One region of the Pantoea sp. X-Soil-ISGK-355 genome, then DNA from elsewhere that is predicted to be linked to it. Evidence: predicted binding sites of a transcription regulator. Region 1 holds the regulator's gene; the other holds the start of a gene.

Region 1 (5,929 bases):
CGCTGCCGCTGCTGTGGGCATTTATGATCAGTGCCGCCTTTGCCCGCCCGAATGGTCTGTTCATTGTGCATTTCCGCTGGCCGCAGAACCGGGTAGCGCGCGCCATGCGCTACTACTCGCTGAGCATCGGCCTGATTGTGCCGCTGATTATGCTGCTGATCGCCTTTGGCAACCTGGAAGATCGGCAGTTCTCCTCGTCGCTGGGTCGCCTCTGTTTCATCCTGATCTGCGGAGCAATCAGCATTGTTACGGTAAGCCTGAAGCGATCCGGTATTCCGCTCTATCTCGATAAAGAGGGGAATGGCGAGAATATGGTGAACCGGATGCTGTGGAACCTGATGATCGCCATGCCGCTGATGGCTGCCCTCGCCTCCGCAGTGGGATATCTGGCGACCGCGCAGGCGCTGCTGGCGCGACTGGAAACCTCAGTCGCCATCTGGTTCCTGCTGCTGGTTATCTATCACATTATCCGGCGCTGGATGCTGATTCAGCGTCGCCGTCTTGGTTTTGACCGCGCCCGTCAGCGCCGTGCCGATATGCTGGCTAACCGGGCGCGTAGTGAAGAAGAGAAAGAGCAAAGCGCGCTGAATACCGACGCGATTGAAATCGAAGAACCGGTGATTGATCTCGATGCGATCAGTGCGCAGTCGCTGCGGCTGGTGCGTTCTATCCTGACGCTGATTGCCCTGGTCTCGGTGATCGTGCTGTGGTCAGAAATTCACTCGGCTTTCGGCTTCCTGGAGAATATTCAGCTGTGGGATGTCAGTACGTCCGTACAGGGCGTGGAGTCGATTCAGCCAATCACCCTTGGTTCAGTACTGATTGCTATTCTGGTGTTTATCATCACCACTCAGCTGGTGCGCAATATGCCCGCGCTGCTTGAGCTGGCACTGTTGCAGCATCTTAATCTGACGCCGGGTACCGGTTACGCCATTACCACACTGACCAAATATCTGCTGCTGTTGATTGGCGGGCTGATTGGTTTCTCCATGATTGGTATTGAATGGTCGAAGCTACAGTGGCTGGTGGCCGCACTGGGTGTGGGACTCGGGTTTGGTTTGCAGGAGATTTTTGCCAACTTTATCTCCGGTCTGATTATCCTGTTCGAAAAGCCCATTCGTATCGGCGATACTGTGACGATCCGCGACCTGACCGGCAGCATCACTCGTATTAATACGCGTGCTACCACCATTACCGACTGGGACCGCAAAGAGATCATCGTGCCAAACAAGGCCTTTATCACCGAGCAGTTTATTAACTGGTCGCTGTCCGATTCCGTAACGCGTGTGGTGCTCACCATCCCGGCCCCGGCCAAAGTCAGCAGTGAACAGGTAACCACCATTCTGGTTCAGGCGGCTGAGCGCTGCAGTTATGTGCTTGATACGCCACAGCCGGAAGCCTTCCTCGTCGATTTGCAGCAGGGGATTCAGTTGTTTGAGATCAGGGTACATGCTGCAGAGATGGGGCACCGTATGCCGCTGCGTCATGAACTGCACCAGCTGATTCTGCTCGGATTTGAACAACACGGTATTGAAATGCCGTTCCCACCATTCCAGATGCGCATGGAAACCCTGGGCAAGAAGCTCCCTGCCAGCAACGGTACGCCCGCAGCCCGCGCCTTCAAATCTGGCGGCCTGTAATGAAAACGCCCGGCAAAGCCGGGCGTTATTGCAAGTCTGATCCGTCAGTTACGGCTTAACGAACTCTTCACCCTGAGCAATATCTTTCTTCAGCGTATCGAGCATGCCTGACAGCGCCTGTTGTTCGAAAGCGCTGAGTGTGCCAATTGGTCTGCGTTCAGCAATCCCGTTTTTACCGAGCAGCAGCGGCTGAGAGAAGAAGCGGGCATATTCGCCCTCGCCTTCCACGTAAGCACACTCTATAACATTCGCCTCGCCCTTCAGCGCACGTACCAGTGATAAACCGAAACGTGCAGCCGCCTGGCCCATCGACAGCGTGGCCGATCCGCCACCCGCTTTAGCTTCCACCACTTCTGTGCCGGCGTTCTGAATGCGTTTGGTTAAATCAGCCACTTCCTGATCGCTGAAGCTGACGCCTTTGACCTGTGACAGCAGCGGCAGAATGGTTACGCCAGAGTGGCCGCCAATCACCGGCACTTCCACCTGATCCGGCTGCTTACCTTTCAGCGCGGCCACAAAGGTGTTAGCACGAATAATGTCCAGCGTGGTTACACCGAACAGACGGTTTTTGTCGTAAACGCCGTGCTTTTTCAGCACTTCTGCCGCGATAGCAACAGTGGTATTGACCGGATTGGTAATCACGCCAATCAGCGCTTTAGGGGCCGTGGTGGCAACCTGCTCAATCAGGTTACGAACAATGCCTGCGTTTACATTAAACAGGTCCGCGCGATCCATACCGGGTTTACGTGCGACGCCAGCAGAAATCAGTACCACATCGGCACCCTGTAAGGCAGGCGTGGCGTCTTCTCCACTAAAACCTTCAATAGCTACAGCAGTAGGAATATGGCTGAGATCAACGGCAACGCCAGGCGTAACCGGCGCAATGTCATACAGTGAGAGTTCTGAACCTGCGGGAAGCTGGGTTTTGAGCAGAAGTGCGAGCGCCTGGCCTATGCCGCCAGCGGCACCGAGAACGGCAACTTTCATTCTTAACTCCTTATTAAGGTGGGGCAGAGATGGGCCGAAATTCTATCTGTGTCAGACCTTAATCAACTGCTCAGGCGATGATAAATATCCGCTGTTAATTCTACGTGTTTTCACACTTGCTCGCCGGATTCAAAAGTTACTTATCATTGCGCCTGAATGACCGACAACTTTGCCGTCGTCAGACAGAGAACGGCTGTGTGCGTTTTCTGTTACTACTTTTGATACTACACCACCAATAATATAACAACTTTGCAACCTTCGCCTTTCGGGGCTGTGACGGGGGTTTTGGTCTGAGCGAATTTATTTGCTATTATCGCCGCCCGCTAGCCGCCCGAACTCTGCTCACCAATCGACCGATTGCATAAAAATGCATTTAAATGCATAATCACCACTCTGCCGCGGGCGGATGCGCGGTTATTCTCTCTATTTATTGGTAACCTATGCGAAACCCATCGAAACAAGACGATCTGATCAAGGCTTTCAAGGCCTTATTAAAAGAAGAAAAATTCAGTTCCCAGGGCGAAATTGTTCAGGCGCTTCAGGATGAGGGCTTTGAAAATATCAATCAGTCCAAAGTCTCGCGGATGCTGACCAAGTTTGGCGCAGTACGCACCCGTAATGCCAGGATGGAAATGGTCTATTGCCTGCCCGCTGAACTGGGCGTGCCGACCACCACCAGCCCGTTAAAAAACCTGGTACTGGATATCGACTACAACGATGCGCTGGTGGTGATTCATACCAGTCCGGGCGCAGCACAGCTGATTGCACGTATGCTGGATTCGCTGGGCAAAGCGCATGGGATTCTTGGCACGATCGCTGGCGATGACACAATCTTTATTACCCGTGCGCGCGACTTTACGGTTAAGCAGCTGCACAGCGCGATCCTCAACCTGTTTGAACAGGAACTCTGACCGCTGACTGACGGCCTGCTATCCTGCCCCAGGTCGTCAGTTTGTTCTCTCTGCCCATAGTTTTGCGTCACACTGCTCCGCTGTTTAATACTGATAAGCCTGATTCAATACACCTGACTCTTGGTCAGATCGTTTACTCTGCTTAACCTTCTGCGCTATTTTACACTGCTTTACATCACTGATCCGGCACCATTGCCCGGATCCAGATCAAACTCCAGCCCAATACGCTTCATAGTTTCGCACTAAACGTCAAAGTGATCTATCTCACTGTTTTTGTAATTAAAATCGTCTTAAAGGCTATTTTTTATGCTGTTTTTATAACGTTAAGTTATTAAAAGTAGGCATAAAGATAAAGAATCACAAAAAAACATTATTAGCCGGGTATTAATTTCTATCGTTATTAGTTCTATACTTCTTTTCGTGATGCAAATCACACTAACTAGAAAGATAAAAATAGACGACGAGGAAATATCTATGAACGTAAAAACTACCATCGCTACCCTGAGCATTCTCTCTGCACTCTCATTTGGTGCAGTAGCAGCAGAATCTATTGATGCCGCGCAGGCACAGGATCTGCAGGCTGTCGGCACCATCAGTGTCAGCGGCGTCGCGGGTTCACCGATGGATATCAAACAGAAGCTCAGTGACAAAGCGGATCAGCAGGGCGCAAAAGCCTATCGCGTGATCGAGGCTTACAACAACGGCAATTATCACGCTACCGCCGCGTTGTATAACTAAACCCAATAATGCCAGCAGCTTTCTGTCTGACGCGCCTTTTTGCGCTCCGGAGAGCTGAAGCAAAATCTTCAGGAGAGTTGACCATGAAAACTAAATTAGCAATTGCTGCTCTTAGTCTGGCGTCCCTGTTCTCAGTGGGTGCCAGCGCCGCCAGCCTGGTATCGAATGAACAGGCGCAGGGTTTGCAGCCCATGAATCAGACCATCAGCATCGGTGGACGTAACGGCGACCAGACGCATATCCGTCAGGTGCTGTCAGAGAAAGCAGATGCACAGGGCGCAAGCCACTATCGCATCATTGAAAACAACCAGGACAACACCTGGCATGTCACCGCTGAGCTTTATAAATAATTAACTGTGATGACGTCTGAAGGCGCATAACAAATATCGACGACCCGCCCTTACGAGTAACCGCAGGTTGTTGAATGTAATGAGGAGATAATCATGAATATCAAAACAACCATTGCTACAGTCAGTCTGCTTTCCGTTATTGCGTTCGGCGCTTCTGCCGCACAGCTGGTAACCGGCGATCAGGCGCAGAATCTGCAGCCTGCGGGTACCGTGACCATCAGTGGAACCGCGGGATCACCGATGGATTACCGCGCAGAGCTTTCACAGAAAGCGGATGAGCAGGGTGCCAGCGCCTATAAAGTGATCGAGGCGCGTACCGGTGATAACTATCACATCACCGCACAGCTTTATAAGTAATTCCTCGTCAGATTAATGACGAACCCTTTGGCCCCGCTCGCCGGGGCCTTTTTTCATCTGATGTATTATCTGACATTAAAGTGCAGCCGGCCTTCCAGCTCCTCTTCCGCTTCATCAAATAACAGAATCAGCGCGCCATAACGCCGTCGCTGTCCTCTACCCAGATTGACAAACTCAATCTCCAGCGGCATCGGTAACAGATCCCCTGTCACAACATCCCACAATCCATCCAGATCGCAGATGCGGCGCTCCTCCAGCGCAAATCGCTCGCTGAACTGGCGAAAGAAATGGGCCTGGTCGACTATTTCATTAAAATCAAAACGCTCGATTTTCATGCTGACGGCTCCCATGCTCCGTCTGCGGGCGACCTCTGCCGCCCGTTCATGCCGTTAGCTCAAACCGCCCAGGTGCAGCGCTTTGACCTCCAGATACTCTTCCATACCCAGTACCGAACCTTCGCGGCCCAGACCCGACTCTTTCACCCCACCAAACGGCGCCAGCTCGGTGGAAACGGCACATTCGTTAATGCCGATCATGCCGCTTTCCAGCGCCGCTGAAACGCGAAACACCCGTTGCAGATTCTGGGTATAAAAGTAAGCAGCAAGGCCGAATGGCGTATCATTAGCGCGGCGGATGACGTCATCTTCATCATCAAAGCGGAAACAGGCAGCCACCGGACCAAAGGTCTCTTCCTGCGCAAGCTGCATGCCTTCATGCGCCTCGGTAATGACCGTAGGCTGCCAGAAGTTGCCACCCAGCGCATGGCGCTCACCACCTGCCAGTAGTTTGCCGCCTTTTGCTACCGCGTCTTTAACGTGCTGCTCAACTTTTTCCACCGCCGACGCTTCAATCAATGGTCCGACAATCACGCCTTCATCCATGCCATTACCGACTTTGAGCTTGCTGACTTCGGCTGCCAGCTGCTCAGTAAACGCATCATAGACAG
Region 2 (5,929 bases), 330 kb from region 1:
AGTTTCAGATCGGTCGCGACCTGATCGTTACGGCTACGGCCGGTATGCAGCTTTTTACCCAGCGCACCGACTTTGTCGATCAGCTTGCCTTCAACCCAGCTGTGGATATCTTCGGCGTCGCTCTGCAGGATCTGTTCAGGATTCTCACGCACGTCATCCAGTAACGCATTCAGCGCTGCTTCCAGCTGCTGCTGCTCATCCTGAGTCAGAACATTGACCGTCACCAGCGCTTTGGACCAGGCAACAGAGCCAATGATGTCCTGCTCAGCCAGGCGGTAATCGAAGCGCAGCGAGTCATTGAACTGTTTAAAACGTTGATCCGCTGCCTGAGTAAACCGTCCACCCCAAAGTGCCATGTGAAAACTCCTCTGAATCGTTAAACAAGAGGCGGCATAAATGCCGCCCCTGAATGAAAACTGTGAGGCGAGGCGCACCCCGCCTGAAAATTACTTCTTCTGCTCGTTCAGGGCGCGGATACGCGAAGAGAGCGAGAACAGACGGATAAAGCCGCCCGCATGACGGTGATCGTAGACCTCATCCTCACCAAAGGTGGCGAACTCTTCTGAATAGAGGCTGTTCGCGGAACGCTTCTGGGTGGCTGTCGCCTGGCCTTTATAAAGCTGCAGCACCACTTCACCGTTAACGTCTTCCGCCAGCGATTCAGCAGCAGCCTGAATTGACTTACGCAGCGGTGCGAACCAGCGGCCGTCATAAACCACGTAAGACATCTCGTGACCCAGCTGCTCACGCCATTTGAAGCTATCGCGATCCAGCACCAGCTGCTCAACCGCACGCAGCGCATTCACCATGATGGTGCCGCCCGGGGTTTCGTAGCAGCCGCGGGATTTAATGCCCACCAGACGGTTTTCAACGATATCGATACGGCCAACGCCATGCTTTGCGCCCAGCACGTTGAGTTTTTCCAGACACTGGAACGGACTCAGTTTTTCGCCGTTAACCGCCACAACCCGACCTTTTTCCACGGTTACGGTCACTTCTTCAGGCTGGTCAGGGGCGTCCAGCGGATCGACAGTCCAGACCCAGCAATCTTTATTCGGTGCATTGGCCGGGCTTTCCAGCACGCCGCCTTCGGTGGAGATGTGCCAGGCGTTTTCGTCACGGCTGTAGATTTTTTCCAGCGACGCGGTGGTCGGGATGTTGCGCTCTTTCAGGTAGTCCAGCAGCGCTTCACGTGAACGCAGGTTCCATTCACGCCACGGTGCCACCACTTTGAGCTGCGGTGCCAGCGCGGTGTAGGTGGTTTCGAAACGCACCTGGTCATTCCCTTTACCGGTTGCGCCGTGACACAGCGCATCTGCGCCCACTTTCAGCGCCAGCTCAACCTGGGCTTTAGCGATGATAGGACGCGCCATTGAGGTGCCCAGCAGATAGGTGCCTTCATACAGCGCACCGGTCTGCAGCACCGGATAGACGTAGTCGCTGATAAACTCTTCACGCAGGTCAACCACGTGGCATTCAGATGCGCCGGACTGCAGGGCTTTCTTCTCTACACCTTCCAGATCGCCGCGCTCCTGACCGATGTCCGCTACGAAAGCGACCACTTCACAGCCGCCGTAGTTCTCTTTCAGCCATGGAATAATGGCTGACGTATCAAGACCACCGGAGTAAGCCAGAACGATTTTTTTGATGTTTTGCGTTTGCATTTCGTAATCCTTGAATCAGAGTCGTTAAGCGAGAATCCGGGTGCCAATAGACACGCCGTTAAACAGGTCAGGCAGCCGCTCAGCGTGACGCCAGCTGGCAATATCCACCGGACGGCCCAGCGTACGCGCCGCATCAAGCGCAGCGTGCACTTTAACAATCATGCCGTCAGTAATAATGCCCTGGGTAATCAGCTGCTCAGCTTTGTCGGCGGTCATCTCTTCGATGCGCTGACCTTTGCCGTCGAGAATACCACTGACGTCTGACAACAGAACCAGATCGGCGCCCAGCGTTGAGGCCAGTGCAGTCGCCGCCTGGTCAGCGTTGACGTTCATCAGGTCGCCGCTGTCAGTAATGCCAATGGAGCTCACCACCGGCATATAACCGGCCGCCAGCAGGGTGTTCAGCAAGGCCGGATCTCCCGGCATTGCATGGCCAACATGGCCGAGTTCTTCATCAAACGGGGCGACATTGACGATGCCCGCATCGCCCAGGCAGAGGCCGACCGCGTTGATGCCCGATTTTTTCGCCCAGGCCAGCAGCGTTTTATTCGCGGTTCCCGCCAGCGCACCGGTAATAATGTCAATCTGATCGGCCGGGGTGACGCGCAGGCCATTTTTCTTCATCACCGGCAGCGCCAGCTTTTTCATCAGCTCATCCACCAGGCAGCCGCCGCCGTGGACGATGATCAGCGGACGCTGATGAGCGCTACGATAGTTAAGCAGTGCTTCAAACAAGCGCGCCAGCGCTTCTTCGCTGTCTAACAGCACACCGCCCAGCTTAATAATCAATGGATTGGTCATGGTTTAGTTACCCGTTAAATCAGTGACTGCGTTTCAGGGAAGCCGAACCGGATGTTCAGGCACTGTACTGCCTGCGATGCCGCCCCTTTCAGCAGATTATCTTCGGCTGCTACAACAATCAGATGTTCGTCCTGCACTTCAAAACCGATATCGCAGTAAGGCAGGCCGACAACGGCTTTCAGCGCCGGTACGCCCTTATCGTAGAGGCGCACCAGCGGCTTGTCGTCATAGGCACGATGGAAGACGGCAGCGATATCTTCGCGGCTGACACCCGCTTTCAGACGGCAGGTGATGGTCGCCAGGATACCGCGCGGGAAGCTCCCCAGGTGCGGTGTAAAGATCACTGGCGTACCGAGGTGCGCGACAATTTCCGGATGGTGACGATGATTGAACAGCCCGTAAGGCTGCAGGCTCACTTCGCAGAAGCTGGTCCCGACACTGGCTTTACGTCCGGCACCGCTCACGCCGCTGGTGGCGTTGATAACCGGCCACTGCGCATCGTTTAACAGTCCCGCATCCACCAGAGGTTTCAGTGCCAGCTGAGCCGCGGTCGGGTAGCAACCGGGTACCGCCACCAGCTGCGCCTGCTGAATTTTCTCATGCTGATATTCCGCCAGGCCGTAAACGGCTTTATCGAGCCAGTCGCCATGCTGATGCGTGAAACCGTAGAAACGGGTGTAAAAATCAGCGTCGTTAACGCGGAACGCACCCGACAGGTCGAATACCACACAGCCAGCCTTGAGAAATTCCGGGGCCAGGTCGTGGCTGACTTCGTGGGCCGTCGCCAGGAACACGACATCCACTTTGTCTGCCCACTCCTCCGCGCTGCTCAGCGGCTGCAGCGGTAAATCCACCACGCCTTTCAGCTGCGGATGGAGATCGGACAGGCGCTTGCCGGCATCAGGGCTTTGCGCCGAAACCGCCAAAGCGGTTATGTTGATATGTGGATGGCGATTCAGGAAGGTGGCAAGCTCAACACCAGCATAACCACTGGCACCAACGATCAGCGTATTCAACATCAGGCTGTAACCCTTTTTACAGTCGCACGTTCCGGGTCGCGGCCTTGCCCCGTTACCCACCCTGTCATCTGCAGTGATTTAAGGTTCCCTTGCAGAGGACGTTAATGTATTTTTATTCACTATTACTGCATGAATATGGATACATCCTAACCCAAGGACCGCCAACAGTGAAGACAAAATTACCGCCTTTTATTGAACTGTACAGCCAGTTAATCGCCACACCGTCGATCAGTGCAACCGATGCCGCACTGGATCAGAGTAATGAAACTTTAATCAATTTGCTGGCCGGCTGGTTCCGCGACCTTGGCTTCAGCGTTGAAGTGCAACCGGTGCCCGGCACCCGCAATAAATTTAACATGCTGGCGCGAACCGGCAACGGAGCGGGCGGCCTGCTGTTAGCGGGTCATACGGATACCGTTCCCTTTGACGATGGCCGCTGGACGCGCGATCCCTTTACCCTGACCGAGCACGACAACAAGCTCTATGGTCTGGGCACGGCAGACATGAAAGGCTTCTTCGCCTTTATTCTCGATACGCTGCGCGATGTGGATGTCAGCACACTGAGTAAGCCGCTCTATATCCTCGCCACAGCCGATGAAGAGACCACCATGGCGGGTGCCAAATATTTTTCGGAATCAACGCAACTGCGTCCCGACTGCGCCATCATCGGTGAACCGACCTCGCTGAAACCGGTGCGCGCGCACAAGGGCCATCTGTCCAACGTGATTCGTATTGAAGGGAAATCGGGCCATTCCAGCGATCCGGCGCGTGGCGTCAATGCCATTGAACTGATGCATGAGTCGATCACCCATCTGATGCAACTGCGTAACACGCTGCAGGAGCGTTATCACCATGACGGCTTTGCTATTCCCTATCCCACCATGAATTTCGGCCATATTCATGGCGGCGACGCCGCTAACCGTATTTGCGCCTGCTGTGAACTGCATATGGATATCCGTCCGCTGCCAGGCCTGTCGCTGAGCGATCTGGATGGGTTACTGAACGAGGCGCTGGCACCCGTGAGTGCACGCTGGCCGGGCCGTGTCACGGTGGCCGAACTGCATCCGCCGATTCCGGGCTATGAGTGTCCGGCAAACCATGAGTTAGTGAGCGTGGTAGAGAAATTGCTGGGTACGCCAACCGAGGTGGTGAACTACTGCACCGAAGCGCCGTTTATTCAACAGCTCTGCCCGACGCTGGTCCTGGGTCCAGGTTCGATTAATCAGGCACACCAGCCAGATGAATTTATCGATACGGCATTTATTAAGCCGACCCGGGCGCTTATCAGTCAGGTTGTGCAGCATTTTTGTCACTGATTGACAGTAAATGGGGCATTTCACTGTATTAACAGCAAAATGCCCCCTCATTCTGCGGGAATTAACAATAAGAATAACTTATCCCGCTTCCTTCCCGATAAATTCTGTGAATTTCCGTTAGTTAGCGCCATCTTCAGCGCACTTTAACGCATTTGACGAACGCAACATTACGTGGCTAGATAAAAGACGATGTTATGCCCACCGGGTGATTATCCAGAACGTTTCAGAATGCGGACAGGCGGCAACGGAGCCGGTTCCCTTTAGAGTATCGGGAACACGATGTTGCTGATTTTTTGCTGCCTGAAAGGTCGGGTGTAGAAGTTTTTAAAGACGATAAGGGTGTCAGGGTCCAATGAACGAACAATATTCCGCAATGCGAAGTAATGTCAGTATGCTCGGCAAACTGCTCGGGGATACGATTAAGGATGCACTGGGAGAGAACATCCTCGACCAGGTGGAAACCATCCGTAAGCTCTCCAAGTCATCCCGTGCAGGCAATGATACTCATCGTAAAGAGCTGCTCAATACGCTGCAGAACCTCTCCAACGAGGAGCTTCTGCCGGTTGCACGCGCATTCAGCCAGTTTCTGAACCTCACCAACGTGGCTGAGCAGTATCAGACCATCTCGCAGAGCGGCGAAGGTGAGAACCATCCTGAACTGCTGAAAAAGACCTTTGATACCCTGAAGCAGCAGAAAGATATCAGCGAAACCGACATTCTGGCGGCCATTGAGTCGCTGTCGCTGGAGCTGGTGCTGACTGCGCACCCGACCGAAATCACCCGCCGTACGCTGATTCACAAGCTGGTTGAAGTGAACAGCTGTCTGAAACAGCTCGACCACAGCGACGTCTCCGACTACGAGCGTAACCAGATTATGCGCCGTCTGCGTCAGCTGGTGGCACAGGCGTGGCACACCGATGAGATCCGCAAATATCGTCCGACCCCTGTCGACGAAGCCAAATGGGGCTTTGCCGTCGTGGAAAACAGCCTGTGGGAAGGCGTTCCGGCCTTCCTGCGTGAGCTGAATGAGCAGGTCGAAGAGGCCTTTGGCATTAAGCTGCCGGTCGATTTCGTGCCGGTTCAGTTCACCTCCTGGATGGGTGGCGACCGCGACGGTAACCCGAACGTC

Evidence for each region. Region 1 encodes ArgR, which controls arginine synthesis, uptake and breakdown. Its sites were predicted from a motif close to ANTGAATAAAAATACANT; they were not measured.
Region 2: the regulator ArgR is predicted to act here: its motif matches at 3,588-3,605, upstream of argC (N-acetyl-gamma-glutamyl-phosphate reductase).

The regions. Positions count from the first base shown of each region.
Region 1 is NZ_AP035971.1:3,582,557-3,588,485, forward strand. Features, by position in the region: gene mscM (miniconductance mechanosensitive channel MscM) at 1-1,640, shown strand, start outside; gene mdh (malate dehydrogenase) at 1,689-2,627, opposite strand; gene argR (transcriptional regulator ArgR) at 3,068-3,538, shown strand; gene yhcN (peroxide/acid stress response protein YhcN) at 4,013-4,276, shown strand; gene AC6I8J_RS16420 (YdgH/BhsA/McbA-like domain containing protein) at 4,360-4,626, shown strand; gene yhcN (peroxide/acid stress response protein YhcN) at 4,720-4,983, shown strand; gene AC6I8J_RS16430 (barstar family protein) at 5,049-5,318, opposite strand; gene AC6I8J_RS16435 (NAD-dependent succinate-semialdehyde dehydrogenase) at 5,373-5,929, opposite strand, start outside.
Region 2 is NZ_AP035971.1:3,909,391-3,915,319, forward strand. Features, by position in the region: gene argH (argininosuccinate lyase) at 1-356, opposite strand, end outside; gene AC6I8J_RS18050 (argininosuccinate synthase) at 447-1,664, opposite strand; gene argB (acetylglutamate kinase) at 1,689-2,465, opposite strand; gene argC (N-acetyl-gamma-glutamyl-phosphate reductase) at 2,480-3,484, opposite strand; gene argE (acetylornithine deacetylase) at 3,652-4,800, shown strand; gene ppc (phosphoenolpyruvate carboxylase) at 5,153-5,929, shown strand, end outside.